Regions from separate parts of the Cupriavidus sp. C1SS-2L genome, predicted to be linked through region 1. Evidence: predicted binding sites of a transcription regulator. Region 1 holds the regulator's gene; each other region holds the start of a gene.
What was found. The regulator LexA, encoded in region 1, represses DNA repair genes until DNA is damaged. The targets are predictions, from matches to a motif close to ACTGTATNNNNATACAGT.
Positions count from the first base shown of each region.

Region 2: ACIGJG_RS00020 (DUF4007 family protein) is a predicted target of LexA. The motif match lies at 941-958, and genes of this name have one in related genera.
Region 3: ACIGJG_RS01435 (ATP-dependent helicase) is a predicted target of LexA. The motif match lies at 2,641-2,658, and genes of this name have one in related genera.
Region 4: imuA (translesion DNA synthesis-associated protein ImuA) is a predicted target of LexA. The motif match lies at 4,262-4,279, and genes of this name have one in related genera.

Region 1 covers NZ_CP172708.1:2,226,762-2,234,040, reverse strand. The annotation lists gene ACIGJG_RS10360 (hypothetical protein) at 1-210, opposite strand, end outside; gene ACIGJG_RS10355 (hypothetical protein) at 525-698, opposite strand; gene lexA (transcriptional repressor LexA) at 825-1,481, opposite strand; gene ACIGJG_RS10345 (asparaginase) at 1,693-2,691, shown strand; gene rpsF (30S ribosomal protein S6) at 2,793-3,167, shown strand; gene priB (primosomal replication protein N) at 3,245-3,544, shown strand; gene rpsR (30S ribosomal protein S18) at 3,548-3,826, shown strand; gene rplI (50S ribosomal protein L9) at 3,863-4,315, shown strand; gene ACIGJG_RS10320 (replicative DNA helicase) at 4,520-5,911, shown strand; gene ACIGJG_RS10315 (DUF47 domain-containing protein) at 6,093-6,719, shown strand; gene ACIGJG_RS10310 (inorganic phosphate transporter) at 6,733-7,279, shown strand, end outside.
Region 2 covers NZ_CP172708.1:4,555-11,833, forward strand. The annotation lists gene gyrB (DNA topoisomerase (ATP-hydrolyzing) subunit B) at 1-615, shown strand, start outside; gene ACIGJG_RS00020 (DUF4007 family protein) at 1,014-1,934, shown strand; gene ACIGJG_RS00025 (ATP-binding protein) at 1,927-5,262, shown strand; gene ACIGJG_RS00030 (phosphoadenosine phosphosulfate reductase domain-containing protein) at 5,255-6,097, shown strand; gene ACIGJG_RS00035 (hypothetical protein) at 6,636-7,279, opposite strand, start outside.
Region 3 covers NZ_CP172708.1:315,800-323,078, forward strand. The annotation lists gene ACIGJG_RS01430 (class I SAM-dependent rRNA methyltransferase) at 1-451, shown strand, start outside; gene ACIGJG_RS01435 (ATP-dependent helicase) at 476-2,593, opposite strand; gene ACIGJG_RS01440 (TlpA disulfide reductase family protein) at 2,762-3,298, opposite strand; gene ACIGJG_RS01445 (SoxW family protein) at 3,417-3,929, opposite strand; gene ACIGJG_RS01450 (hypothetical protein) at 4,061-4,657, shown strand; gene ACIGJG_RS01455 (LysE family transporter) at 4,693-5,337, shown strand; gene ACIGJG_RS01460 (hypothetical protein) at 5,421-5,594, shown strand; gene ACIGJG_RS01465 (YifB family Mg chelatase-like AAA ATPase) at 5,611-7,152, opposite strand; gene ACIGJG_RS01470 (accessory factor UbiK family protein) at 7,244-7,279, opposite strand, start outside.
Region 4 covers NZ_CP172709.1:1,950,069-1,957,347, forward strand. The annotation lists gene ACIGJG_RS26640 (amidohydrolase family protein) at 1-999, shown strand, start outside; gene ACIGJG_RS26645 (sulfite exporter TauE/SafE family protein) at 1,002-1,709, shown strand; gene ACIGJG_RS26650 (LacI family DNA-binding transcriptional regulator) at 1,706-2,755, opposite strand; gene ACIGJG_RS26655 (MarR family winged helix-turn-helix transcriptional regulator) at 2,866-3,300, shown strand; gene ACIGJG_RS26660 (enoyl-CoA hydratase) at 3,316-4,092, opposite strand; gene imuA (translesion DNA synthesis-associated protein ImuA) at 4,326-5,198, shown strand; gene ACIGJG_RS26670 (Y-family DNA polymerase) at 5,131-6,717, shown strand; gene ACIGJG_RS26675 (error-prone DNA polymerase) at 6,714-7,279, shown strand, end outside.

The DNA.
Region 1 (7,279 bases):
CCGCTGGCCGCACTCCATGTTGTGGATCACGGCGATGAAGTGCCAGGGCACGCCTGAGAGGGTGCCCGCAGTCTCATAGCGAGGCCGGTTGCGTTCCAGTGACCTGACGAGCCCGTCGACGTCCGCCGCGCGCGCGGCGTTGATGACGCAGTTGTTGAACAGCGATGCGTAGTCCTGACGCAAGGCGTCCGTTAGCGCAATGGTGGCCATGATGCCTCCCATGCGGATTCGCTGACGGCGCCGACAGCGCCGAGCGTTCGCAAATACCCCGGCAAACGCAAAGCTGGCGGCCGGCGGCAACGGGCGCGAGCCGGTCCCCTCCGATGGCGCGCCATGCTGCGGTCGGGCCGTTCTGCGACGGCGCCGTGGCGCGCTGTGCCTGCTATCTGAAGGCTAGAAGGTGACACCCTCGATGGAAAGGTGCCGCGGACAAAACAAATGAAGATGAGATATGCAGAATATGCAATTCTCGATCAATCTGCCATCAAGGAGGGCTGCAGCGCCCTCATGCCTGGCGGGAAGGATCAGGCCAGGAGCTTCGGCGGCTCGGCCAGTTCCAGCATGCGGCAGATGTCTGCCATGCTGCCGACCATGGTGCGGCGCTGCGCGCCCTGGTAGATGCGAACGCCTTTCGATTGCCGGAACGGGACCGGCTTGACCGGTTGACGGGCGGCGGCAATGTGGTTGATTTGCGGCATGGCTACACCTCTCGATTTGGCAAAAGCAGCAAAAAGCGGCAAAAGCGGGGTCAACACCCGTCTGGCGGGCGGCATCGGTACAGCAAAAGGGGAGGGCGGCGACCGGCGCGCGGCTGGCCGCGTCGGTCAGAAGCCCGAGGAGCGGATCAGCCCGACGGCGATACCTTCCAGTGAGAATTCTTCTCGCCCGGGCGTGACCATGATGTTCGGAAAGTCCGGGTTTTCCGCGATCAGTTCGATCGCGCCGTCACGGCGCTGCAAGCGCTTGACGGTCACGTCATCGCCGAGCCGGGCCACGACGATCTTGCCGTTGGGCGCTTCGCTGGCCTTGCGCACGGCGAGCAGGTCGCCGTCGAGGATGCCGGCGTCGCGCATGCTCAGGCCGCGCACGCGCAGCAGGTAGTCGGGGCGTTCGTCGAAGACCGAGGCGTCTACCTGATACTGGCGGTCGATATGTTCGGCGGCGAGGATCGGGCTGCCGGCGGCCACGCGGCCCACCAGCGGCAACGTGAGCTGCATGATGCCGGACACGGGCAGCGAGAACTGGTCGGGCATCTCGGAATCGCTGCGCGCCACCTTGAGGCGGATGCCGCGCGAGGCGCCCGGCGTCAGTTCGATCACGCCCTTGCGTGCCAGCGCCCGCAGATGCTCTTCCGCGGCATTGGGTGATGAGAAGCCGAACTCGGCAGCAATCTCGGCGCGCGTGGGCGGAAAGCCCGTATTGCGGATCGTGTTGCGGATCAGATCGAAAATCTGCTGCTGCCGGGGTGTCAGGGTCGCCATGGAAGCGCTTTCTTGATGAGTGCCCCGGTGCAATACGGCTGCCAGCCAGGCGGGCACTGTATGTTTAAACAGTATGCCTGTGATTTTATACAGTATCGGCACAAGCGCAAGCAGAATTTCAGAGCCGTCTGCTCGACTTCGGGTTTGCCGGCATGCCGCAGGTAGAATCGGCGAACCTTTACTTCCTCGTGCCCTGCCCATGTCACGATCCATGTCCCAGCTTCCCCGCGTCGTCATTCTGGCTACCGGCGGCACCATTGCCGGCGCTTCCGCCAATCCGGCCAGCAGTGCGCGCTATCAGGCTGCAACGGTGCCGGTGACGACGCTGCTGGCTGCCGTGCCGGCGCTGCAATCCGTGGCCAGGGTTGAGGCCGAGCAGGTGGCGCAGGTCGACAGCAAGGACATGGTGTTCTCTCTATGGTCGACGCTGGCGGCGCGCGTGCAGCACTGGTCGGGCCAGCCGGACGTCGCGGGCATTGTCATTACGCACGGCACCGACACGCTGGAAGAAACCGCCATGTTCCTGCACCTGACGCAGGCTTGCCCGGTGCCGGTGGTGCTGACTGCGGCGATGCGGCCGTCGACCTCGCTGTCCGCCGATGGTCCGCTAAACCTGCTCGATGCGGTTCGGGTTGCGGCCCATCCCGATGCCTGCGGCAAGGGCGTGCTGGTCGTGCTGAACCAGCAGATCCACGCGGCGCGCGACGTGGTCAAGGCGCATACGTCCGCGGTAGATGCTTTCGTATCGGTACCATGCGGGCCGCTTGGCTTCGTGCAGGACGAGCTGGTGCGCATTGCCCGCGCGCCGGTGCGGTCTGGCGTGGGGGTGTTGCCAGTGCCGCAGCATTGGCCCGATGTGGAGATCATCGCCAGCTATGCGCAACCTGGCCGCATGGTGGTGGATGCCCTCGTCGGCGCTGGTGTGCGGGGGATCGTCGTAGCGGCGGCGGGCAACGGCTCGGTACACGAGACGCTCGTGGCCGCGCTCAGGGATGCCGTGGCGGCTGGCGTCGCGGTGGTCCGCAGTTCGCGTACCGCGGCGGGTCATGTGGCGATTCCGCCAGTTGTTGATCCTCTCGGCGGGGCATTCCTTTCCGCCGCCGATCTCAATCCCTATAAGGCCAGGGTCCTGCTGTTGCTGGCCCTGGCGCAGGATCCGGGGCTCGCTTCCGACCCGGAGCGCCTGCAAGGGCAGTTTGCCTCTTCGTGACAGCGGTTGCGCGTTTGTCAATAGCCGGGCTATAATTTAAGGCTATTCAACCTTGCCGCACCGGACGTGACGCCCGGGTGGCTCATCCAAAAGGAGCGTCAATGCGTCATTACGAAATCGTCTTCATCGTCCATCCGGACCAGAGCGAACAAGTCCCGGCCATGATCGAGCGCTACAAGTCGCTCGTGACGTCGCAAGGCGGTCAGGTTCACCGCGTGGAAGACTGGGGCCGTCGCCAGATGGCTTACATGATCCAGAAGCTGGCCAAGGCTCACTACGTTTGCGTCAACATCGAGTGCGGCAAGGAAACCCTGGCTGAACTGGAGCACGCCTTCAAGTTCAATGACGCCGTGCTGCGTCATCTGATCGTGCAGACCAAGAAGGCTGAAACCGCTCCTTCGCCGATGATGAAGGAAGTGCAGCGCGAAGAAGCCCGTAAGGCCGCGCAAACGACCACCGAAGGCCAGGCCGCCTGAATGCGGACTGCGGTGCCTGTCGTGGCTGGCAAAGCTGACCACGGCGGCATGGGCAACACACTGCAAGGGGCCGCGCGTTGAACCAGCTTCGGCTAGCCGCCACCTTGGCGGAACGCGATGCTCTCAGGTATACCCCGGCCGGCGTGCCCGTCGTGAACTGCATCTTGCAGTACAGCGGCGAGGCGGTCGAGGCGGATACGCCGAGGCAGGTCGAGTTTGCCATTGCTGCGATGGGGATCGGGCCGGTTGGCCAGCGCCTGGAGCGATTGCCGCTCGGCACGCTGCTCGACTGCGAAGGATTCCTGACTCGCAAGCACCGCAACAGCAAGGCCCTCGTCTTTCACATCACCGGATGTAAAGCATTCGTAAAGGATTGAATCATGGCATTCATCAAACGTGACAACAAGAACAAGAAGCGCTTCCAGCAACAGAACCCGCTGTTCAAGCGCAAGCGCTTCTGCCGCTTCACCGTGGCTGGCGTGGAACAGATCGACTACAAGGATCTGGACACCCTGAAGGACTTCATCGGCGACAACGGCAAGATCACGCCGGCTCGCCTGACCGGTACCAAGGCTCACTATCAGCGTCAGCTGGATACGGCCATCAAGCGCGCCCGCTTCCTGGCGCTGATGCCGTACACCGACCTGCACAAGAACTGATAGTCCAGGCCATAGGTCCGTAAAGGAGAGAACACGATGCAAATTATTCTGCTGGAAAAAGTGATCAACCTGGGCAACCTGGGTGACATCGTCAAGGTGAAGGATGGTTACGCCCGTAACTTCCTGATCCCGAGCAAGAAGGCCCGCCGCGCCACGCAAACCGCGATCCAAGAGTTCGAGGTGAAGCGCGCCGAACTGGAAAAGGCTGCTGCCGAGAAGCTGGCCGCTGCGCAAGCTGAAGGCGAGAAGCTGAACGGCCAGACCGTCCAGATCAGCCAGAAGTCGGGTGTGGACGGCCGCCTGTTCGGTTCCGTGACCAATGCCGACATCGCCATTGCCCTGGGCACCCAAGGCTTCAAGGTCGAGAAGGCTCAGGTTCGCCTGCCGAACGGCCCGCTGAAGACCGTTGGCGAGCACCCGGTCGCCGTTGCCCTGCACACCGACGTGGTGGTCGACGTGACCGTCGCCGTCGTGGGCGAGCAAGTCTAAGCAAGACCTTGCGTGGCCGGCCTGTCCGGCAAGCGCAACAAGAAAGGCAGGAGCATGGCTCCTGCCTTTTTTCTTTGTCTGCGGCATCCGCGCCGTGTCACCTCCGTTTTCGCTGCACACGTTCTGGTGTCAAGGCCTGATGCCGAATTGTTGCCGCTCATTTGTCAGGCGGGTAGCGTCCGCCCGCCGGTATAATCCCACCCCATGAACGCGCCCGTCGCCGACCCCCAACTCGACAGTCTCAAGGTACCCCCGCATTCGATCGAGGCCGAGCAATCGGTACTCGGTGGTCTGTTGCTGGACAATGCCGCCTGGGACCGTATTGCCGATTTCATCTCCGAAGCGGACTTCTACCGCTTTGACCACCGGATGATCTTCCAGAGCATCGCGAAGCTGATCTCCGCCACCAAGCCGGCGGACGTGATCACGGTCTTCGAGATGCTGCAGGTGGCCGGCAAGGCCGAGGAAGTCGGTGGCCTTGCGTACCTGAACTCGCTCGCGCAGAACACGCCTAGCGCCGCCAATATCCGGCGCTACGCGGAAATCGTGCGCGAGCGTGCGGTGCTGCGCAAGCTGGTGACGGTGGCGGATGACATCGCTTCGTCGGCATTTGCGCCACAGGGCCGTGAAGTCCGCGAACTGCTGGATGCAGCAGAATCCAAGGTCTTCGCGATTGCCGAAGAGGGCTCGCGCGGCCAGAAGGGTTTCCAGGAAATCCAGCCGCTGCTGACGCAGGTGGTCGAGCGTATCGACGAGCTGTACCACCGCGATTCGACTACCGACGTGACCGGCGTGCCGACCGGCTTCATCGACCTCGATAAGATGACCAGCGGCATGCAGCCCGGTGATCTGGTCATCGTGGCAGGCCGCCCGTCGATGGGCAAGACGGCCTTCTCGCTGAATATCGGCGAACACGTGGCCGTGGAACAGGGCCTTCCGGTCGCGGTGTTCTCGATGGAAATGGCGGGCACCCAGCTGGCCATGCGTATGCTGGGTTCGGTCGGTCGCCTGGACCAGCACCGCCTGCGTACCGGCCGGCTGCTCGACGAAGACTGGCCGCGCCTGACGCATGCGATCCAGCGCATGAACGACGCCCAGCTCTTCATCGACGAGACGCCCGCGCTGAATCCGATGGAACTGCGTGCGCGCTCGCGCCGGCTGGCACGCCAGTGCGGGCAGCTCGGCCTGATCATCATCGATTACCTGCAGCTGATGTCGGGCTCCGGTGGCGGTGAGAACCGGGCGACCGAAATCTCGGAGATTTCCCGTTCGCTGAAGGGCCTGGCCAAGGAACTGAACTGCCCGGTGATCGCGCTGTCGCAGCTGAACCGAAGCCTGGAGCAGCGCCCGAACAAGCGCCCGGTGATGTCCGACCTGCGTGAATCCGGCGCTATCGAACAGGATGCCGACGTGATCCTGTTCATTTACCGCGACGAAGTCTACAACCAGGATTCGCAGGACAAGGGCACGGCCGAAATCATTATCGGCAAGCAGCGTAACGGTCCGATCGGCACGGTGCGCCTGACCTTCCTGGGCCAGTTCACCAAGTTCGATAACTTCAGTGGCGGTCCTGCCTTCTTCGACAACGACAACTGAAGTCAAGCCTGCCTGCGAACAAGCGTCTCGTTTGCGACATATGGGCGGGCATTGCAGCAACAACCCTGTAAAATATTGCGCTTTGATGACGGGGGCTCAAAAAGCTGCCGTCGCGCGACGCATTGCGCATCCTCCAGCAACAAACCAAGCGGCGCCATGGCGCTGCGACAAGGAACATTCCATGTTCGGCCGATTCATGCCCACTGAGGGCAAGTTCTTCGAATACTTTAACCAGCATGCCGACTGCGCGGTGACTGCCGCCCATGAACTGCAGACACTGGTCAATGACTTGCCCAATGCCGAGGCGCATGCCCGCCGGGTCCAGGCCACAGAAAAGAAGGCCGACCGGATCACGCACGACACCATCGACCTGCTGCACAAGACCTTCATCACGCCACTGGACCGCGACGAGATCCACAAGCTCATCACGACCATGGACGACATCCTGGACCTGATGGAAGACGTGGCGGAAACCATTTCGCTGTACGACGTGACCAGCCTGACCGATGAGGCGCTGCGTCTCGCCGCCATCTGCGTGCAGTGCTGCGATCAGGTCAAGATCGCCGTGGGCCTGCTCGAGGACATGGGCAACGCGAGCACCATCCTGAAGACCGCTCAGCAGATCGACCAGCTGGAATCGGAAGCTGACCGCGTGATGCGCTCGGCCATGTCGAAGCTGTTCCGCGACGAGACCGACGTCAAGCGGCTGATCAAGCTGAAGGCCATCTACGAACAGCTCGAAACGATTACCGACAAGTGCGAGGACGTGGCCAACATCATTGAAGGCATCGTCCTGGAAAACGCCTGAAGCGGAATCGGCAATGCATACCATTCAAATGAGCCTGTGGGTGATCGGCCTGCTGGTGGCGCTCGCACTGCTGTTCGATTTTATGAACGGCTTTCACGATGCAGCCAACTCGATCGCCACGGTGGTGTCTACGGGCGTGCTCAAGCCGCACCATGCGGTGGCCATGGCGGCAATGTGCAACGTCGTCGCGATCTTCATCTTCCACCTGAAGGTGGCAGCCACCGTCGGTACCGGCACCGTAGACGTCAATATCGTTGACCACTACGTGATTTTCGGTGCGCTGGTCGGGGCCATCGCGTGGAACGCGATCACGTGGTACTACGGTATTCCTTCGTCGTCGTCGCATGCGCTGATCGGCGGTTTGGTCGGGGCTGCGGTGGCCAAGGCTGGCACCGGTGCACTGGTGGGCAACGGCCTGCTGAAGACCGTTGCCTTTATCGTGATCTCGCCGCTGCTGGGTCTCATCCTCGGCTCGCTGATGATGGTGATCGTGGGCTGGACCTTCTTCCGTACGCCGCCGTCGCGCGTGGACCGCTGGTTCCGCCGGCTGCAGCTCGCGT
Region 2 (7,279 bases), 1.6 Mb from region 1:
GATGGCGTGACGCTGGACCTGGACAGCGCGCCGGCGGCCGAGGCATCGGCCGTGGCGCTGAAGACCAAGCTGGCGGAGATGCATGCCAAGACGCTGCTCGGCGCTGCCGTCAACGACGATGGAACGGCGGATGTGTACGCCCAGTTCGACGAAAAGACCGACAAGCATCGCCTGATGATTGCGCGTCGTCACCATGGCAACGTGCGGCTGTCGCACATGGACGCGGACTTTGTCCACGGGGCGGATTACGCGGCGCTGTCCAATGCGGCCAAGACGTTCCAGGGGCTGACGCCTGAGGGGACCAAGGTGCAGCGCGGGGAAGGGGACAAGATGAGGGATCAGACTGTCAATGACTTCCATGGGGCGATGCAGTGGTTGTTGTCTGAAGCCGAACGTGGTGTGTCGCGTCAGCGCTATAAGGGTCTTGGGGAGATGAACCCTGAGCAGCTGTTTGAGACGACGCTCGACGTTACCCAACGGCGACTGCTGAAGGTGCAGATTGAGGATGCTATTGCGGCGGATCAGATTTTCACCACCCTTATGGGGGATGAGGTGGAGCCGCGGCGGAACTTTATTGAGAGTAATGCGTTGGTGGCGCGGAATATTGATGTTTAATCACAACGCGTGTGGTGGAAACCGGAATTAACCGGATTACGTGCACGTTGATGGGTCTAAAAATCCGGAATTAACTGGACTGGACGGCTTGCCACTATAGAATCTGCCCACAGATATCGAGCCTGCGAACGTGGTTTGACTGGCCACCATCTAGTTTAAAAGCCGCAGTCCTTTCGGGGATTGTGGCTTTTTGCTTTGGGGCAGGGCCGAAGCCGCGGCACAGGGGTTGCCACACGCGGAGGGCTGCGGCGGGCGATTTCCTGGAGCAGTAGAGACATGGAGCGGTCTTCATGTTTCAGCGACGCAACATTGCGCACTCCAGGATACTGTGTTTATATACAGTTCTCGACAGGTCTGCGAACTGGTGAAAGCCACCAGTTGGGGGTAAACTAGCAAACATGAATGCCATGCCAAAACTCTATCGAGGGGCGCCTGCTCATTTCTCAGGTCACGAGACGTTTCCCCTGCGTCAAATGTGGCTCAAGAAAGTTTTCGATCAAGCCTCCGATGGCAGACTAATTCGCAAGTCGGCCTTCGCCGATGAGAAGGCTATCGCAGAATTCGGTGTAGGCAAGAACATGGTCGCGTCAATTCGCCATTGGGCCTTGGCTTGCGGCGTAATGATTGAGGACGGCGACAGTTTTCGCATCCACGGCCTAGCAAAAGAGATCCTGAGTGATGACGGGCTCGACCCCTACGCTGAGAGCCCCTCGACCGCATGGCTCGCGCATTGGCAGCTCGCGGGTCGGTGCTTTCGCTCGACGACGTGGCATTGGCTATTCAACCATGTAACGGCGCCCACATTTACCCGCCAAGAACTCGAAGACCCTTTGGCGCGCTATGCTCGAGAGCTCGATCCAAAGCATCGTCTGTCAACCTCAACGATTTCCCGCGACTTGGAGACATGCCTGCGCAGCTACGCACCGCGCACGGCCGGCGGCTCCCCCGAAGACTTCGCCGAGCCGCTGTTGGGCGAGTTGGGCCTGCTGCAAGAAGTTCACAAAGGCCAATACGCCTTCCGCCGCGGTCCGAAGGCGTCCCTACACGACGGCGTCTTCGCCTATGCCCTAGTCGACTTCTGGAACCGGGAGGCAGAAGGCCAAAGCTCGCTGGCCTTCGAAGCGGTTGCCTACGCAGAAGGATCACCGGGCCGGGTCTTTAAGCTTGACGAAGAATCGATCGCTCGACGGCTCATCGCGCTCTCTGACTTCACCGGCCGTAAGCTCGAATGGACCGACTCCGCAGGCCTTCGCCAAGTCCACCGCAAGAACCTGTCCAGTGAAGACACCAAGAACTTGATCAGGCGCGCCTATGACTGAAAAGAAGCAACAGGCTCTCTCTGACATCATCCAGATTTCGAGCCAATACCAGCGCTCCATCCGCGTAGACGCCGACATTGGCCGCGCGGATGCGCTCTCAGGCTACATCTGCCACGCCACCGCGACGGCCGTGGTCGACGGCATGTGCAGGCAGCTCGCCGACACCAACCAACGCTGCTTTACTTGGACTGGCCCATTTGGTGGCGGCAAGAGCTCATTGGCCGTCGCCTTGGCGAGCGCGCTGCATCCCAACAAGAGCCTTCGCGCAAAGGCCCGCCAAGCACTGCGGTTGGACTCCAAGCCCGCCTTCGATAGGGCCTTCCCCGTCCAAAAGGGATGGCTGATCGTTCCGTCCGTGGGACGGCGCGGCAGCGTCGTGGCCGAGCTCTACGCGGCGCTTCGCGGCGCGCAGGGCAAGACGGTCGACGGGCGCAAAAAGCCCAACGCCCAAATGCTCATCGCCGACCTGCTCGAAGAGGCGAAGGGCCGCCCGCGCGACGGCGTGCTGGTCATCATCGACGAGATGGGCAAGTTCTTAGAGGCCTCCGCCCTAGGCTCCGGGGACGATGTCTATTTCTTCCAAGAACTTGCCGAAGCCGCCGCCCGCTCCGAAGGTCGCCTGGTGGTCGTGGGTGTGCTGCATCAATCCTTCGCGCAGTACTCTGCTCGCTTGGGCATCGACACTCGCGATGACTGGGCCAAGGTGCAAGGGCGTTACGTCGACTTGCCTTTCGTGGCCGCGAGCGACGAGGTGGTCGAGCTCATCGGACGCGCGATCGAAGCCAAGGAACGTCCGCCCTGGATGCTCGCCGCCTCCAAGGCGATCGCCGAGGCGATCCGCTCGCGCCGTCCCGCCGTGGGGCAGAATTTTGCCGCAGCCTTGGAGGCCTGCTGGCCGCTGCATCCAGCCATGGCGGCACTTCTGGGCCCGATCTCCAAGCGGCAGTTCGGTCAAAACGAGCGCAGCACCTTCGGTTTCTTGTCGTCGGTAGAGCCGAATGGTTTCCGCTCCTACTTGAATTCAACCCTCAAAAGCGAGGCGAGCTGGTATCGGCCGAGCGACTACTGGGACTACCTGCGCTCGAACCTCGAGCCTGCGATCCTCTCCTCCCCTGACGGGCACCGCTGGTCGCAGGCCGTTGAAGCTGTGGAGCGAGCCGAGGCCAAGACGGGCGACGCCCTGCTGGTGTCGCTGATCAAGAACATCGCGGTTATCGACCTCTTCCGCAACGGCTCGGGCCTGGCGGCCGACGCAGCCGTCATTGGCGCTCTGTTCTACGACAAACAACGCGAGGAGCTCGACGAGGCGCTCAAAAAACTCTCTGATCTCAAAGTCGCCCTCTACAAGAACTACACTGGTGCCTGGTCGGTCTTCGAAGGCAGCGATTTTGACATCGACGCGGCCATCGCGCAGACCCTAGCCTCCTCGCCTGGCATTGACTACTCACGCCTTGCGCAGCTCATGGGGCTGCATCCCGTGGTGGCCAAGCGGCACTATCACGAGACCGGCTCTATGCGCTGGATGGAGCTGTCGCTGTGCAGCATCGAGCAGGCCGAGAATATCGCCGCCGACTTCCGCCCCAAGAACGGCGAGTTCGGGACTTTCATTCTGGCCCTCCCGAGCAAAGGCATGAGCCCGAGGGCCGCGCGGCTGCGCGCACAAGCCTGCTCGAAGCTTCGCCCATGGCCTGTGATGGTGGGCATCCCCGCTAATCATGCCCGCATCGCCGAGCTGTCCGCCGAGCTGGTCGCCCTGGAGCAGGTCAAGGATCGCCATGAGCTCTCGGGCGACGCCGTCGCCCGCCGCGAGGTCTACGCTCGATTGGCCGCTACCCGCGCCGACCTGGAGGATCAACTCCAAGCCGCGGTGTCGTTGGCGAAGTGGCACGACGGAACTGACGAAGTCGTCGAGCCAGGCTCGAAACTCTCGCCCGTGGTGTCCGGCCTCGCTGAAGATCTGTTCAGTGATTCGCCTCCGGTGTGGAGCGAGCTGGTCAACCGCGACAGCATCTCGAGTAACAGCGTTAAGGCCCGCCGCGAGCTTCTGCACGCGATGATCAACGCCGAGGGCAAAGTGGCTCTGGGCTTCGAAGGCTTCCCGGCCGAGCGCGGCCTCTACGAGACGCTGCTCAAGAGCACGGAGTTGCATCGCCAGGATGGCTCGGAAGTCTGGCGCTGCATGCCGCCCGGCGACGGATTTGCTGAGGGGTTCCAGCCGTTGTGGGATGCCACGCGCGCCCTCTTCTCAGACACCAACGCTCGCGTCGGCGCCCACGAGATCTATGCCCTGTGGAGTGCCCCACCGTTCGGCATGAAGTCGGGCATCCAACCGGTGATCCTCACAGCATTCCTGCTGGCCCACAAGGCTAACATCGCCGTTTACAAAGACGGGATGTTCGTGCCGCGGCTCACCGACTTTGACATCGACGAGTGCCTGCAAGACCCAGGTCGTTTCTCGCTTCGCTGGGTGGCCATCGATGAAGACAAGAACCGCATCCTTAATGGCATCGCAAAGCTTTTGGCCGAGATCGGTGAGAGCGCAGGCGCGGCGGACCCGCTTGAAGCGGCCCGTGGCCTGGTAGCCATGGTCTTCAATCTGCCGGAGTGGGCACGTCGCACGCAGCGAATGGGAGAGACTGCCAAGGCCATGCGCGACATGCTCTTGAAGGCCAGCGACCCGCACAAGGTTTTGTTTGTCGACTTGGCTTCGCTGCTCAATGCCGCCGACAGCAAGGCCTATGTAAAAGCCTTGCGCGCGCCGCTGCAGGAACTCGCTGGCGCCTACGGAAAAATGCTCGCCGAAGTCGAAGCGAAGATGTTCGACGCGCTCGACGCCAGCCGCGAGGATCTCGCCGCACTGCGCGAGCGAGCCGGATCAGTCTCCGGCGTGTCTGGCGATCTGCGCCTGGACGCGTTCGCGACGCGCCTGGCCAACTTCGATGGAAGCCAAGCATCGCTCGAAGGCATCCTGAGCCTGGCGGCCGAGAAGCCGCCGCGTGACTGGGTGGATCGACACATCGACGCGGCGATCTTGGAGTTGGCGAAGTTCGCCCGGCGCTTTCGCGAAGCCGAGGCTTTCGTGGCCGTACAGGGTCGCAAGGCTCACAGCGAAGCCATCGCCGTGGTCATCGGCGCGGGCTCTGACACCAAGACGATCTCGCGCTCCTTCGCGATATCGGATCGCCACCGCAAGACGGTGGAGGCCAAAGCCAACGAGGTCGCTTCGATGCTGGAAGGCCAAGGTTTGGGGACTGAAGTTTTGCTGGCAATCTTGGCAAAGGCCGGGATGAAGCTGGCGTCCATCGACACGGAGGTAGCCAATGGCTGAGCGTCACGTTTTGGGGATCTCGGGCGGCAAGGACAGTGCCGCGTTGGCCGTCTACATGCGCGACCGACACCCCGAGCTCGACATCGACTACTTCTTCACCGACACCGGCGAAGAGCTGCCCGAGGTCTATGAGTTCCTCGGTAAGCTCGAGGGGAAATTGGGGAAGCCCATTCTTCGGCTGAATCCCGGTCGTGATTTCGGCTTCTGGCTGCGCGAATACAACCACTTTTTGCCTAGCCCCAACACGCGTTGGTGCACCAAGATGCTGAAGCTTGCTCCCTTCGAGAAATGGGTGAAGCCGATGCTAGCGGCGGGTGACAAGGTCACATCCTATGTGGCCATCCGCGCTGACGAGGACTATCGTGAAGGCTACGCGGCCAAAGCCGACAACCTTTTCGTTAAGCTTCCATTCCGCGAGGTCGGCATTGACAAGGTGGGTGTGCTCGACATCTTGGAAAACTCGGGCGTTGGTTACCCGAAGTATTACGAGTGGCGTTCGCGCAGCGGCTGCACCTTTTGCTTCTTCCAGCAGAAAATTGAATGGGTGCGTCTTCGGGAGCGCCATCCCGAAGCCTATGAGGCTGCCAAGACTCTGGAAAAGGACGCCTTGGAACACGGTTCGCCTTTTACCTGGTCTAAGGGCGAGTCACTCACCGACATGGAGCAACCTGAGCGGGTGGCTGCAATCGAGGCGGAATACGAGATCCGCCGCGCTCGCATGCGCAAGAGTATCCCCATTAACCCCCTGCGACCTGTGAAGGCCTGTCCCGAGGACATCGACGATGTCTACGGCGTGGATGAAGGCAACGGCTCCTGCAACGTCTGTCACAAGTGAATCTAGGGCCGACGGGAAAGCGAGCGCTGACGCCCTGGTACCTCGCACCCCGCAGCCCCGCCCCATTTGCTCAGAGACTCGTGGGCTCGCTGAACACTTGATGGAAGTAGGTTTAGCTGCGGGCTACCTTGGAAACACATCGTCGCACGTGAGCGAGCACGGTACAGGGACGATTCCGACCGAGACGATTGGAGACTGGCTAGGTTAGCCGCTCGGCTCGAGAGGGTGGAAGTCGATACTTGGAAATTCGCCTCCCCTGTCGTTACGCGGTTCGGACCAAGGCTCCCGCAGGTACGCATCAACGGTCTACCGATCCTCTACGTGGAATACCGTCGCGTTATCGCCGGCAACTGAAGTCCAGGACACCTGTCGCTTTCGGTGTGCACCGCACATAGGCAAAAAGAAGCTCCGGTGTGATCCCTAAATAGTGAGCTGCCTCCAAAGGGACCAAAAGTGATTACATTTTCGGAGGAGATTACTGGGACTCTTCTGGCCGGACCGCCCGTACGAGGCCCCTGCGAGATGTCACATATGTAGGTCATAGCAGGCTCAGATACTTGTCCAAATTGGAGACGGAGATGGCCCGGGTCTGACCGGACGTCAAGACGGAAAACTCGTCCATCCTGATCGTGATCGTCGCCCTCTTGACCGAACACAGAGCTGCCTGGGCCGCGTACTTGACGAACAGTTCGATCTGATAGTCGCCGCGAGGCCACTCATTCGCATCGTACCCCGGCCGTTGAACTGGGACGAACAGAACCGACTGTTGTACCGAAGACTGGGGGGCGATCGCGAAATCTCCGAATGGACGCCCAAGCCCTCGTCGCGTGGCGTATTGCTCCTCTGGCTTCTCGGGAACGACGCGCTCGGGGCGGTAGCGCATCTCCCGCGTGGTCGACCACACGCGCAGCAGAAACATCTCCACGACGGCGGTAGAGGCCCCACCGTTTACGACAGTGAGCGGGAGTATCAGCTCGAAAGCCCGGTCCGAAACTACCACTGGCCCTGCGATTTCCAGCAAGCTCCACAATACGTTGCAGTTCGTAGTCAGGCGTTGACTGACCGCGTGCGGATAGGAGGCCGTGATTCCGCTTAGCAACCATCCGTCGAACTCCTCACGCGGCATACGCTTTCCGCGTATCGCCGCCTGCAGCATGCGAGCGACGAGCTCGTAGATCAACG
Region 3 (7,279 bases), 1.9 Mb from region 1:
GATCGATTCCTCGGGCGAGGCGCTGAAGATCGCCGCCGGCAATGTCACGCTCAACGGCTTCGATGAGAACCGCGCGACGTGGCTCGACGCCGACGTGTTCAAGACGCTGCGCGAATTCCGCGCGGAGGGCCGCCAGTTTGACCTGATCGTGCTCGACCCGCCGAAGTTCGCGCCGTCGTCGCAGCATATCGACCGCGCTGCGCGTGCCTACAAGGAAATCAACCTGGTCGGCATGCAGTTGCTGCGTCCGGGCGGGCTGCTGTTCACGTACTCGTGCTCGGGTGCGATCAGCATGGAGCTGTTCCAGAAGATCGTGGCCGGTGCGGTGACGGATGCGCGCGCTGATGCGCGCATCATGCGGCGTCTGTCGGCCGGCACGGATCACCCGATGCTGGCGGCGTTCCCGGAAGGGGAGTACCTGAAGGGGTTGCTGCTGGAGAAGGTGGCGTAAAGGGATACGGCGGAAGCGTGAGGCTCACCGCCACATATTCCGCATCCTGCTGGCCAGGTCCACCGGCGCCAGCGTAGCCTTCGACGGCGCCTCCCCCGGCATCGGCGGAGGCGGCCAGGACCGGCTGTAGAAGTTCGGCATCACGCGATTCGGCAGGAAGCGCGTGCGCGACGCATAGACGTGCCGGTCGCCGAACCCCGGCTGCTGATGCACGTAGAAGCGCTGCGGCACGACGACATCCAGATGGTCCTTGGCGCGCGTCATCGCCACATACAGCAGCCGTCTTTCCTCTTCGATCTCTTCCGTGGTGCCGGTGGCCAGGTCCGACGGCATGCAGCCATCCACGGCATTGAGCACGTACACCGCCTTCCATTCCTGGCCCTTGGCCGAGTGGATGGTCGACAGGATCAGGAAATCCTCGTCGCGCAGCGGTACGCCCGATTCATCGCTGGACGCGCTCGGCGGGTCGAGCGTCAGCTCGGTCAGGAAGCGCTCGCGCGAGGCATAGGTCGCGGCAATGCGTTCGAGCTGCTGCAGGTCGGCCATGCGCGCGGCGGCATCGTCGTGGATGCGTTCCAGGTGCGGTTGATACCAGGCGACAACCTGCTCGAACTCCGACGGCCACGGTGATGCGGGCCCCAGCAGCGTGCGGGCCAGTGTCAGCAGGTCTGTCCAGGCCGGCGCGGCAGCAGGCGGCGGCTCGAACGATTCCAGCGCGAAGAGCGGCTCCGTGGCGACCGCGAGCGCATCGAGTACGCGCGCCGCGGTCTTGGGCCCGATGCCGGGCAGCAACTGCAGCGTGCGGAAGCCAGCGATGCGATCGAGCGGATTTTCGAGCCAGCGTACCACCGCCATCGCATCCTTCACGTGCGTGGATTCGAGGAACTTGAGCCCGCCGAACTTCACGAACGGGATATTGCGCCGGGCCAACTCGATCTCGACCTGCGCGCTATGGTCGGCGGCGCGGAACAGCACCGCTTGCGACATCAGCGACAGGCCGGCCTCGCGCCGCTCGAGCACGCGCTCGACCACGAAGCGGGCCTGGTCGGCTTCATCGTTGACGACGACCACGCCGGGCTTCTCGGCCGAGGTCCGCTCCGACCACAGATCCTTCGTGTAGCGCTCGGCAGCCAGCCCGATCACCGCATTGGCGGCGTGCAGGATCGGCTGCGTCGAACGGTAATTCTGCGACAGCGTGACCTGATGCGCGGCCGGCGTGAACTGTGCCGGGAAATCGAGGATATTGCGCACGGTTGCGCCGCGGAACGCGTAGATCGACTGCGCGTCATCGCCGACCACGGTCAGGCCGCGCCCGTCGGGCCGCAACGCCAGCAGGATAGAAGCCTGCAGCGCATTGGTGTCCTGGTATTCATCGACAAGGATATGGTCGAAGCGCGCACCCATGTCCTGCGCGATCGCGGGTTCCGTCAGCGCCTGCGCCCAGTACAGCAGCAGGTCGTCGTAGTCGAGCACCTGCTGCTTCTGCTTGGCCTCCACATAGCCCGCGAACAGCGTGCGCAGCGCATCTACCCACATGGTGTAGCGCGGGAACCAGTGCTTGAGCACGTCTTCGAGCGGCGCCTGCGTGTTGACCACGCGCGAATAGATCGACAGGCAGGTTTCCTTTTTCGGGAAGCGGCTGGCCTGCTCGGACAGTCCGAGATCGTGCCGCACGACGTGCATCAGGTCGGCGGCGTCGCCGCGGTCGCAGATCGTGAAGGCGGGCGACAGGCCCAGCGTTTCTGCATACTCGCGCAACAGGCGCGCGCCGATCGCGTGGAATGTGCCCGACCACTGCAGCGCGGCGCGGCCTGCGCCCGTATTGGTGCCAAGCGCCTGATCGACGATGCGCTCCACACGCCGCCCCATCTCCGCCGCGGCGCGTCGCGAGAACGTGAGCAGCAGGATGCGGCGCGGATCGGCGCCATTGAGCACCAGATGCGCGACGCGGTGCGCGAGCGTGTTGGTCTTGCCCGAGCCTGCGCCGGCGATGATCAGCAGCGGTCCGTCGCTGTGGTGCTCGACCGCCGCGCGTTGCTCCGGATTGAGCCGCGACAGGTATGCCGGAACATCAGCGTCCGGGGAGACGACTGCGGCGGGAGCGGACGGGCGTTCCGCGAGAGGGGCAAGATCCAGTGACACGGGCGGTTCGGAAGCGCCGGGGCGCAGGGCGGATGAGACTGGCGCAAACTGTATATCCATACAGGCCGGTGGCGCAAGCCGCTTAAGCGAACGCGGTAGCCGCCCAACAAAAAAGGTGCTCGATGAGCACCTTTTTCGTAACTTTCGCTGCCGTTGCCGGGAAATCGGTCAGGCAGCCTTCTCCAGCGCGCCGTCGAGCAGCTTGTGCAGGGCGTCCCACTCCGGTTCGCCGACATAGCGCTTCAGGATGCGGCCGTCCTTGTCGACGACGAAGGTAGTGGGCGTGAGCTGCACATTGCCGAAGGCCTTGGCCGCGGCGCCGTCCGAGTCCATCGCGACCTTGAACGGCAGGCCGCGCGTCTTGGCGTAGTTCATCACGTACATCGGCGGATCGTAGTTCATGGCCACGGCCACGAACTCCAGGCCCTTGCCCTTGTACTGCTCGTAGGTGCGAACCATGTCGGGCATTTCCTTGACGCAGGTGGCGCAGCTCGTTGCCCAGAAATTGATCAGGTAGACCTTGCCCTTGAGATCGCCGGTGCTGACCTTCTCGCCCGACAGCAGCGTGAACGTGGCCGCAGGCACCTGGCTCGACGGGGACAGCGCGCGATAGCCGAACCAGCCCAGCACGGCGAGTACGACGACGGCCACGGCGATGGGCCAAAGCTTGCGGGGTTTCGAAGTGGCGGATGCGGGGTTTGTCATGGCAATGCGGACCGGCGAGAACCGGACCCGTTCAACTGGCAACAGGCCATTCTAAACCCGTGCGCGCCGTGTTGCTGTCATCCGGCGTCTGCGTCAATCCGCCGCAGTCCGGAGCCGGTCAGCGCGAGGCGGCGATGGCTGCACGCGCCTGGCCCAATGCCTGTTCCAGATAGGCACCGTAGAAGTCCGGCTGCAGGCCACGCAGCGGGGCGGCCGCCTGCTTGCCGTCCCGGTCAAGGAACAGCACCGTCGGCGCAACACGGACCTGATGGGCTCGCGCCCATGCACGTGCGGTGGTCATGGTGCCGTCGGTGTCGCGCAGCGGCGTGTCGGCGGTCATGTCGAGTTCGCGCACAGCGATCTCGCCAGCCGCCGCCTGCGGGCCGAGATAGCTTTTGCGTACGGTCTCGCAGTAGCCGCAATTGGGCAGGGAAACCAGCACCAAGAGCGGTTCGCCGCGGCGTGTGGCATCGGCTGCATGGGTGGCCAGGTCGGTCGCAAGCGGCAGGTGTGCGGTGCCCGCGAACGCAGGGACGGCGAGCGTTGCCATCGTCAACAGCAAGCTGGCCGCAAGGCGGACGGCAAGGTAACGGATGGTGGCGGTTGGAGCGAGCGGACTAATGGGGCGCATCATGTGGAGTGCGGCAAGCACGGGCGGGCCGCTTCCCGGATAATACCGGTTTCCGCCCGACGGCAAGGCGTGCCCGCCCGCCGCGCGCCGGTCCCGACAATAAGCGCCGCACCGTGTACGGCCACGTCCCGATGCCCCTTCCTCAGCCCTGTCAGTGGTTTTCCCGGCTCCGCCTGGTTCTGCCAGCGATGCTCGCCGTGGCCTGCCTCGGCGCGTGCTCGCCGCGCTATGACTGGCGCACGATCCAGTCGGGCGACGGAGGCTATGCGGCGCTCTATCCGGCAAAGCCCACGAGCGCCGCGCGCGACGTGGCCATCGCTGGACACAAGCTCCCGATGACCATGCAGGCAGCCCGCGTCGACGACACGCTGTTCGCCGTCGGTGTGGTCACGCTGCCGTCTGACGACGCCGAATTGCGGCGCGAAGCGCTGGCCGCGATGCAGTCGGGCCTGGTGGCCAACCTTGGCGTGCATGGCAGCGAACCGGCGCATACGCGCCCGGTGACAATCCAGTCGGCGGACCAGCCCGCGCGGCCGCTCGATGGCGTAGAGGTTCAGGTCAGCGGTGTGTCGCCGCAGGACCGGTCGCCGCGCCGCCTGACCGCGCGGCTTGTGGCCGTGGGCACCAAGGCTTACCAGGCAGTGGTGTTGGAATCGGGCGAGGGCGCGCGCGACCAGCGCAACGCCGAGCAGGTGGAGCAGTTCCTGGGCGGATTCCATCCGTATTGATCCACCCGGCAAGATTTATTCGAAGGAGAGAAGTGATGCGTTGGGAAGTCTGGCTGGCCTATTTCGCCGCGTGCTGGGTCATTGCGGTGTCGCCCGGTTCGGGCGCGGTGCTGTCGATGAGCCACGGCCTGTCGTACGGCGTGCGTCGGACCTCGACCACGATCTTCGGCCTGCAGGCGGGGCTGGTGATCATCCTGCTCGTGGCCGGCGGCGGGCTCGGCGCGCTGCTGCTCGCGTCGGAGCATGCGTTTGCCGTGGTCAAGACCGTCGGCGCGATGTACCTGATCTATCTGGGCCTGCAGCAATGGCGAGCGAAGGTCGAGGAGGGCGGCACCGACAGCGGCAGCACCGCTGTCCGCGTGACGCCCATGAGCCCGCGCCGGCGCTTCGCCACGGGGCTGCTGACCAATGTGACCAACCCGAAGGGCATCATCTTCATGGTCGCCGTGCTGCCGCAGTTCATCGACCCGTCCCGCCCGCTGGCACCGCAGCTCGCCATCCTGGCGGCCACCATGTGCGGCGTGGACCTGATCGTCATGCACGGCTACGCGTTGCTGGCCTCGCGCATGCAGGGCCTGTTCCGTAACGCGCGTGCCGTGCACTGGCAGAACCGCTTCTTCGGCAGCGTGTTGATGGCGGTAGGCGCGGCGCTGTTCTTCGTGCGTCGGCAGCACGCCTGATAGCCGCATCCCGGTTGCGTGCTGGCGGCCTGACGCCCGGTTTGCTTCAATGGGAGAGACCCCTCGCCGCGGAGATCTCCCGAATGCCGACCATTCCGTTCCCCCAAGCCGGCACGTTTGCGCACCCCACGCATACCGTGCCGCCTGTCGACGAACCCCCGCCGCCGGGCGTCCCGCCTGATCTGCCTTTGCCGCCCGAAGAGGATCCGGTTCCGCCTCCGGTCGATCCGCCCGTCGGCGTGCCGCCGCGCCGCTGAGCGCATTGGATCTCCCTCATCCCGGCGTGCGCAAGGCGCGCCGGTATTGGATCGCTTCGCCCACGTGCGCGGTGGTCAGGACTTCAGCACCTTCCAGATCCGCAATCGTGCGGGCCACCTTGAGCACCCGGAAGTAAGAGCGCGCCGACCATGCCAGCCGCGCCATGGCCCCGCGCAGCAAGGCCTGGGCGGTCGGTTCCAGCGGGCAGTGCTTGTCGATCTCACGGCCGGACAGGTCGCTGTTGGGTTTGCCCTGCCGCGCAAGCTGGCGTTCGCGCGCCGCCAGCACCCGTGCGCGCACGACTTCGCTGGATTCGCCCGCGGGCCCGTCCAGCATCTCGCCCTGGTCCTGGGCCGGTACTTCGATCTGCAGGTCGATCCGGTCCAGTAGCGGCCCCGATATCTTCGACTGGTAGCGCCGGATCTGGTCCGGCGTGCAGCGGCACGCGCGTTCGGGGTGCCCGAGATAGCCGCAAGGGCAGGGATTCATGGCCGCCACGAACTGGAAGCACGCCGGGAAGTCGGCGTGGCCTGCGGCGCGTGCGATGGTAATACGGCCAGATTCCAGCGGCTCGCGTAGCACCTCCAGCACCTTTCGGTCGAACTCCGGCAATTCGTCGAGGAATAGCACGCCGTGGTGGGCCAGCGAGATCTCGCCGGGGCGAGGATTCCCGCCGCCGCCCACCATGGCCGGCCCCGAAGCGGTGTGGTGAGGCGCCCGGCACGGCCGCACGCCCCATCGCGACGGCTTGAAGCCGCCCGGCGTCAGGCTGAGCACGGCGGCTGACTCGAGCGCTTCATCAAGCGACATGGGCGGCAGCAGCCCCGGCAGCCGCTGAGCCAGCATCGACTTGCCGGTGCCGGGAGGTCCAACGAGCAATGCCGAATGCTGGCCGGCGGCGGCCACTTCCATGGCACGCCGCGCCTGCGCCTGGCCACGTACGTCGCGCAGGTCCGGCCCGGGCTCCGGCACCCGCGAGAGCGCGGCCGGTACGGCGCGGGCGAGCCGACGGTCGTGCGGTGGCGTGAAATGGGCGCAGACCTCGCGCAGCGTGGTGCCGCTGTGGACGGTCAGGTCTTCGATCAATGCCGCTTCGGCCCCGTTGCCTGCCGCCACCAGAAACGCGCGAGGGTTGCCGCCGGAGACCTGCCGCGCGGCGTTTTCGCGCGCCAGGCGCATGGCCATCGCCAGCGCGCCGCGCACCGGGCGCAGGTCGCCGGACAGCGACAGTTCGGCGGCGAACTCGTACTGATCGAACTCGGCGGAGGGAATCTGGCCGCTCGCCGCCAGGATGCCCAGCGCAATGGCCAGGTCGAATCGCCCGGACTCCTTCGGCAAGTCCGCTGGCGCCAGATTGACGGTGATGCGGCGGTTCGGGAATTCAAAGCCGCTATTGATGATGGCGGCACGTACGCGTTCGCGGCTTTCGCGTACGCCGGTGTCGGCCAGGCCGACGATGGTGAAGACGGGGAGGCCGTTGGCCAGATGGGTTTCGACGCGCACGGGCGGCGCTTCGATGCCGGTGAGCGCGCGGCTATGCAGGACGGCGAGGCTCATATCGGGAAGAAGTTGTGATGGAAGCGTTAACGAAAAAGGCCGCCGTGAAACGGCGGCCTTTCGGCAAGGATCGGGTCGCTGGACCGTGGCGTCATGCGCCCCCGGTGGTGTCCACCGCGCCCGGGCC
Region 4 (7,279 bases), on a different replicon from region 1:
ATTGCGCGGGCCGTGTCCGATGCCGGCGTGCGGTGCGTGCTGGGGCTGATCTGCAACGACCGCCCGGGCGCCGAGACGCTCGATGCCGCTCCCATCCAGCGCCGCGCATCCGAGCATCTTGGCCGCTACGATCACCACGCACTGGTCACGCCATCGCTGGCGATCTCGATTCCCGAAGTCGCCAGCGATGCGATGCTGCATTACGTACATCGCATGTGTGCCGAAGCGGGTCGAATTTTCCAGACGCATGCCAACGAGCACCTGGTCGCGGTGGAGCGTTCGCTCAACGCCTGCGGCCGCCGGCCGATCGAACATCTGGCAGCCGTAGGAGCGCTTGGCCCCGCGGCGCTGCTGGCGCATGCCACGCTGGTCACGCCGCATGAGATCCGCCTGCTGGCCGACACTGGCGCGGCCGTTGCCTACAACCCGGTGGCCAGTGCATGGAAGGGCAATGCCGTGGCACCGGCTGAAACCATGGCCACCTTCGGCGTTCGGCTCGGATTGGGCACCGACGGTACGCGCAGCGACGGCTTCCGTCTGCTCGACTATGCCGAAGCGGCGCAGCGTTTTGCGTTCGGCATCGGCGTGGGCGACTCATCGTGCGGGGCCGGCTGGCGCTGGCTCGACATGGCGACGCATGATGCTGCCGACGTGGCCGGTCTTGGTGCGGTGACCGGCGAGATTGCCGCGGGCAAGCGTGCGGATTTCCTGCTGGTCGATCTCGACGTGCCGGAGCTGACGCCTTCGTGGGACGTGACGTGGGAGCTCGTGCGTCTTGCCAATCGCGACCAGATCCGCGCTGTGTTTGTCGATGGCAAGTTACGGCTGTGGGAAGGATGGCCGCCGGACTGGGATGCACGTGCGCTGATGCGTGATATCCGCGCGATGGCCGCCGACACGATTGCCGGCGCGCCGATCCGCAAACTGCACGACTACGCCGATGCACATCGCGCGCGGCACGCGCAAACGGTGCCGCACGCCGGCACGCCTGGAGCATGACGATGGATCTGACGGTTTTCAGTGTCTGCGCCGCGGTGTTCACCGGTGCGCTGATCCAGGGCGCGACCGGCATGGGTTTTGCGCTGATCGTCGTGCCGGTGCTGGCGCTTGCGGCGCCGGCAATGTTGCCCGGCGCGCTGCTGCTGGCCATGCTGCCGCTCAATGCCTATGTAGCGTGGCGCGAGCGGCATGCGATCGACATGCACGGTGCCGGCTGGATCAGCGCGGGACGCGTCGCTGGCACGTTCGGCGGCCTCTGGGTGCTGGTGGCGATGCCGATGGCGTGGCTCAACATGATCGTAGGCGGAAGCACCATCGCGGCGGCGCTTGTGTCGCTGCTGGCGCCGGCTTTTACACCGGGGCGGCTGACGTTCGCGTCGACCGGGCTGATCACCGGCGTGACGGAAACGGCCACCGGGGTCGGCGGGCCGCCGCTGGCGCTCGCCTACCAGCATGCGCCCGTGGCCACGCTGCGAGCCACGGTGGCGCTGTGCTTCCTGGTGGGCGAAGTCATCTCGCTCGTGGTGCTGGCAGCGAGCGACCGGCTCGGCATGACGCAGATCGTCTATGCGATGGGTCTGGTGCCGGTGCTGGTGGCCGGCATGGTGGCGAGCCACCTCGTCCATCGGCGCATCAACCAGCGCATGCTGCGCGTGGGCGTGCTGGCGTTCGCGCTGGTTTCGGGCGCGGTCGTCCTGCTGCGCGGTTAGGCTGACGATGCGCGCACAATGAGCTCCGGCGCCGGGCCCACCACGGTTTGCCGGCTGCGATCGCCGGACAGGTGCGCAAACAGCAGATCCACGGCCAGCGCGGCGACGCGCTCGAGGTGCAGATTGACGGCGGTGAGCGGCGGGTGCGCGGTACGCGCGCGGATGCCGTCGTAGCGTGTCACGACCTGCACATCGTCCGGCACGCGCTTGCCGGACTTGTTCAGATGCTCCATCGCGCCCACGGCGAAGGCGTCCACGGGCGCGCACAGTGCATCGAGACTGGGCAGCTGTGCCAGCAACTGCGCGCAGGCCTCGGCACCGGCAGCTTCGCCTTGCGCCTCGGGCGCCTTGACCAGTGTGCAGGGCAGCCCGTTCGCTTGCGTGAATTCGCGGTAGACGCGCTCGGTTTCCACATATGATTGCCTCGCAGCGTCGCCGATCATCAGGCCAATCTGCTTACGGCCGTGCGTATGCAAGTGTTCCAGCAGCATGCGCGCGGTGTCTGCCGATTGCAGGTCCACGTAGGGCACCGGGCTGTCGGTAAGCGGTTCGCGGCCGATCGACACGATGCTCACACCGCGCTCGCGCAGGCGTGCGATATGCGGGTCGCCGGCCAGTGGCTCGATCACGATCGCACCATCGATGTCGAGCGTTTCCAGCAAGCCCCCGGCGCCTTCCAGCGGCGGCACCAGCACGACGCCGAGCCCGCGCGCCATGGCGGCTTCCGCGGCAATGGCTGCGACTTCCATCATGAATCCGAGCCGCGACGTGCCGCCTGCCACCGCGAACGGCATCGATGACAGCAGCGCAATGCAGTTCGCGCGGCCGGACTGCAGGCGCTGCGCACGCACGCTGGGCCGGTAGCCGAGTTCTGCCGCGATGCGCTTTACACGCGCCCGCGTGGCGGGATCTACGACGCCACGGTCATTCAGTGAATGCGATACGGTCGTCAGCGACACCCCGGCCGCGCGTGCCACGTCATGAATGGTGATGCGGCGCGGTTTGCCGGTGCGTTCGGATGGAGGGGGGCGGATGGAGTCGGACATGCCATTTCGGGAAGCAGTGCCGGGAGGATACAACAGGGGCAGAATCCCGGCACAGGGCCGCGTGATAACATTCGCGTGCGAATGAAATGACGGCCCTGACCAGATCCGACATGGAACATCGACTCGTCTATCTATTGAATGTCGGCCAGCGCCGCCTGCAACGGTGGTCGCAAGCGCGCACGGCCCTGGGCGGTGCGACGGCAGCCCAGTCGGGGTTGCTGTTTTTCCTGGGCGAGAACGACGGTGCACTGATGAGTGAGGCCGCCGCAGCGCTGGACCTCGGCGCCCCGGGAATGAGCGGCCTTGCCGATCGGTCGGAAAAGGCAGGCCTTGTCGAGCGCCGGCCGGATGAATCCGACCGCCGCATATGGCGCCTGTGGCTGACCGACGAGGGGCGCGCGGCGCGCCGGCGTTCGAAGGCCGGCTTGAAGGATCTGAATGCCCGGCTGACCGAAGGTTTCAGTGAAGCGGAGATCGACGTGGTGGCAAGGTGGCTCACCAGCCTGCAGACGAAGTTCCCCGCTACTGACGAGGGCGAGGTCTAGTCAGTTCACTGGGACTTATTGCTGGGCGATCTTGACGAAGTCCGGCTTGCGCTTCTCGGCGAACGCGGAGAATGCCTCGCGCGCTTCGGCGCTGGCCAGCCGTGCTTCGAATTGGGCGCTTTCGCTGGTCATCTGCGCGACCAGTTTTTCTGCGTCGCGCATGAGTGTCTTCATGGCGCTCAGTGAACCGGCGGGTTTGCTGGCAAGCTTCTCGGCCATTCGCCGCGCGTCTGCACGCAACTCGCCGCTGGCGCTGACCTTGTTGGCAATGCCCCATGCCACGGCGGTTTGCGCATCAAGCGGCTCGCCCAGCGCGAACATCTGGAACGCCCGTGCGTGGCCGATGCGCAGCGGCAGCAGGTAGCTCGAAGCCGCTTCGGGAACCAGCGCGAGGTTGACGAACGGCGTGACCAGTCTGGCATCTTCGCCAAGCACGACGTAGTCGCAATGCAGCAGCATGGTGGTGCCCACGCCCACGGCATTGCCGTGCACCGCGGCCACGACCGGCACGGTCGAATTGGCCAGGGCGCGCAGAAAGCGATGGACATGACGTTCGCTCGGGCCCTTGCCGGCAGCAATCGCCGCGAACTCGCCCAAATCGTTGCCCGCCGTGAAGCTGTCCCCATCAGCCTGCAGCAGCAATACCCGGATATTGCGGTCCTGCTGTGCGCGCTCGATCGTATCGGCGAGTGTGCCGTACATGTCGTTCGTGAGAGCGTTCATCTTGTCCGGGCGGGAAAGCGTAATCGTCTGGATGCCGTGGTCGAGTTCGGTGCGGATTTCGGAAGACATGGTTGTTCTCCAAGGGGATGTGCGATGCCAGGCGGCGTCAAGATTAATTTCGTGTGCGAAGTATATAGATAATTCGCGTGCGAAGTAAACCGGGGCTCGGACGAGAAATCGGGTACGGGCGGCATTGCGGCTTGATCACATTCCATCTCCCCCTTGCACAACCGCGAATACTGTATAAATATACAGTTATCGTAAAAACCTTATTCGCCCCTTCGGCGAGACTCAAACCTCACATGACCGCACCCGCAGCCTCCGCCGCGGAGGCCTTCGCTTTCTCTTCGCTTGCCCAGCAACTTCCACCAACCCGGGAGGAGGCTGTGGCTGCGCTCGAACATCGCTACCCGGGCCTGTGGCGCGCCGGACAGCTTGGCCGCGCGGGCACCCAGCCGGTGTGGCCCGCCGGCTATGCCGAACTGGCGGCCGAACTGCCCAGTGGCGGCTGGCCTGTTGGCGGGGTGACGGAGCTGCTGACCACGCAGGGCGGGGCGGGCGAGTTGCGCCTGCTGCTACCGGCGCTGCGCGCGCTGGCAGCGGCGGGGCGGCGCATCGGGCTGGTGGGGCCGCCTTACCTCCCCAATGCGATGGGGCTGGCCGCGGCGGGTTTGCCGGCGCGGCAGCTTTACTGGGTGCGCGCGGCCGCTGGTGCCGGCAAGAACGCGCAGCAGGCCGATGTGCTGTGGGCGGCCGAGCAGATGCTGCGCAGCCAGGCGTTCGGGGCGGTGCTGGTGTGGCTGCCGGCCGCGCGACCCGAGGCGGTACGCCGCCTGCAGGTGCTGGCGCAGGCCGGCGATGCCGCGGTGTGGGCCATGCGCCCCGCCGCGGCACTGCGCGAGTCGTCGCCGGCGGTGCTGCGGTTGCTGTTGTCGCCGCTGCCGGGCAATGAATTGTCGATCGTCTTTCACAAGCGGCGCGGGCCGGTGCGCGAGGCGCCGCTGCTGCTGCGGCTGGAGGGCATGGACGCCGCCAGGCGCAGCAGTGGCCATGCAGCGCCTGCGCCGGCTGTTTCACCTGTATCTGTTGTCGCGGGAGGTTCCGCCCATGTCGTACTGGATCGCGGTGCATCTGCCGCGCCTGTCGCTGGACGCGCTGCAGCCGAACTGGCCTGAACTGGTTCCGGCAATTTCCTCCCCGGCATCTTCTGCCATCGGCACGCTGCACCACGCGGTGCCAGTGGCGGTGATGGAGCGCGAACGTGTGATTCTCGCCAATACACCGGCCATGGCGCTGGGCGTGCGCTTCGGCATGCGGCGCGGCGGCGTGCAGGCGCTGTCGGCCGAGGTGGTGCAGCTTGAGCGTGACCCGGTCGCAGAGGCTGAATTGCTGCATGCGGCGGCGCTGGCGCTGCTCCGTTTCACGCCGCTGGTGACGCTGGATGAAGACCCGGAAGCAGCCACGCTGATGCTCGACGTCACCGCCAGCCTGCGCCTGTTCGGCGGCTATCGCGCACTGTGCCGCTCGGTACGCCTGTGCGTGCGGCAGCTCGGCACGTTTGCGCAGGTGGGCAGTGGCGTCACGGCCCATGGCGCGGCATGGCTTGCGCGCCAGCCCATGCGGCGCACCCGGCGCGGCATTGTGCGGCCGGCGCGGCGGGCGGTGCAGGGCGAGCGCATGGGCCGGCTGCTGGACCGCTTGCCGGTCGAGGTGCTGCACCTGCTTGCGGATCCGGCGTGGCTCGACGGCATCGGCTGCCGCACGCTGGGCGAGGTGCGGCGCCTGCCGCGCGCGGGCCTGGCGCGCCGGCTGGGCCCCGGATTACTGGCACGGCTGGATCAAGCCTATGGCGATGCGCCGGCCAGCTTCACCTGGTTTGCCGCACCGCCCGCGTTCGCGCAGCGCATGGACCTGCCGGGCCGCATCGAATCGGCCGAAGGCGTGCTGGCCGGCGCGCAGCGGCTGCTGCTGGCGCTGGCCGGCTGGCTGTCGGTGCAGCAGGCCGGCGTCACGCGCTGCGTGCTCGTGCTCGAACATGAGCGCTACCGGCTCGGCGTCGATACCGTGGGCACGCCCGTGACCGTGGGGCTGGCCCAGCCGAGCCGTGATCCCGCGCATTTGTCTCGACTGCTGCGCGAGAAGCTCGACAAGCTCAATTTCCACGCCCCAGTCACGGGTCTGGCGCTGCGCGTGGAGGCCATGGCCGAACACCTGCCGCACAGCGACGCGCTGTTCCCCGAGCCCGGCGGCACGCCGGCCGAGCTGGGGCGCGTGCTCGATACGCTGGTGGCCCGACTGGGCCGCGATAACGTGCTGCAGCCGCAGCCGCTGGCGGATCACCGGCCCGAATGTGCCAACCGCTGGTGTCCGCTCGACGAGGCCACGGGCAAGGCGTCCGGCGCGCCGCTGCCGCCAATGCCCGAGCGCCCGCTGTGGCTGTTGCCGCAGCCGCTGCCCCTGCCGGTACGCAACCATCGCCCGAACCACGGCGGAGCACTGAGCATGCTGACCCGGCCGGAACGCATCGAGGCCGGCTGGTGGGACGGCGCGCTGGCCACGCGCGACTATTTCATCGCCGAGCGCACCGATGGCCTGCGTTGCTGGGTCTACCGCGAACGCCCCGGCCATCCGGGGCGCGACGGGCACGAGGACGACGGCGAATACCGCTGGTTCCTGCATGGGTTGTTTGCATGAACCCGTCTGATTTGTCAGGGCTGTCCGCGTGGCTGCCCACGCTGCCCGACTACGCGGAGCTGCACTGCATCTCCAACTTCACGTTCCTGACCGGCGCGTCGCATCCGGTCGAGCTGATCGAGCGTGCTTTCCAGCTTGGCTATCGTGGCATCGCGCTGACCGACGAGTGCTCGGTGGCCGGCACCGCGCGCGCGCACGATGCCATCAAGACCTTGCGCCAGCGCCTGACGGATGCGGTGAAACGCTGCGAGGCGGATGCCACCGAGGCGCAGGACGAGGGCGAACTCAATGTGCTGAAGGCCCATGCCGCGGCTGCCGATGCCTTCAGGCTGCTCATCGGCAGCCGCTTCAGCCTGACTGTGCAGGGCGTGGAGGAGCGGCCGCCGCTGCGGCTGATCCTGATCGCGCAGCACCGTGAAGGCTTCGGCAACCTGTGCGAGCTGATCACGCTGGGCCGCATGCGTGCGCAGAAGGGCAGTTACCAGTTGCATCCCGAAGACCTGTCTGCGCCCGAGGAAGAGCAGAAGCACTTGCGCGGCATGCCGGGTTGCCTGGCGTTGCT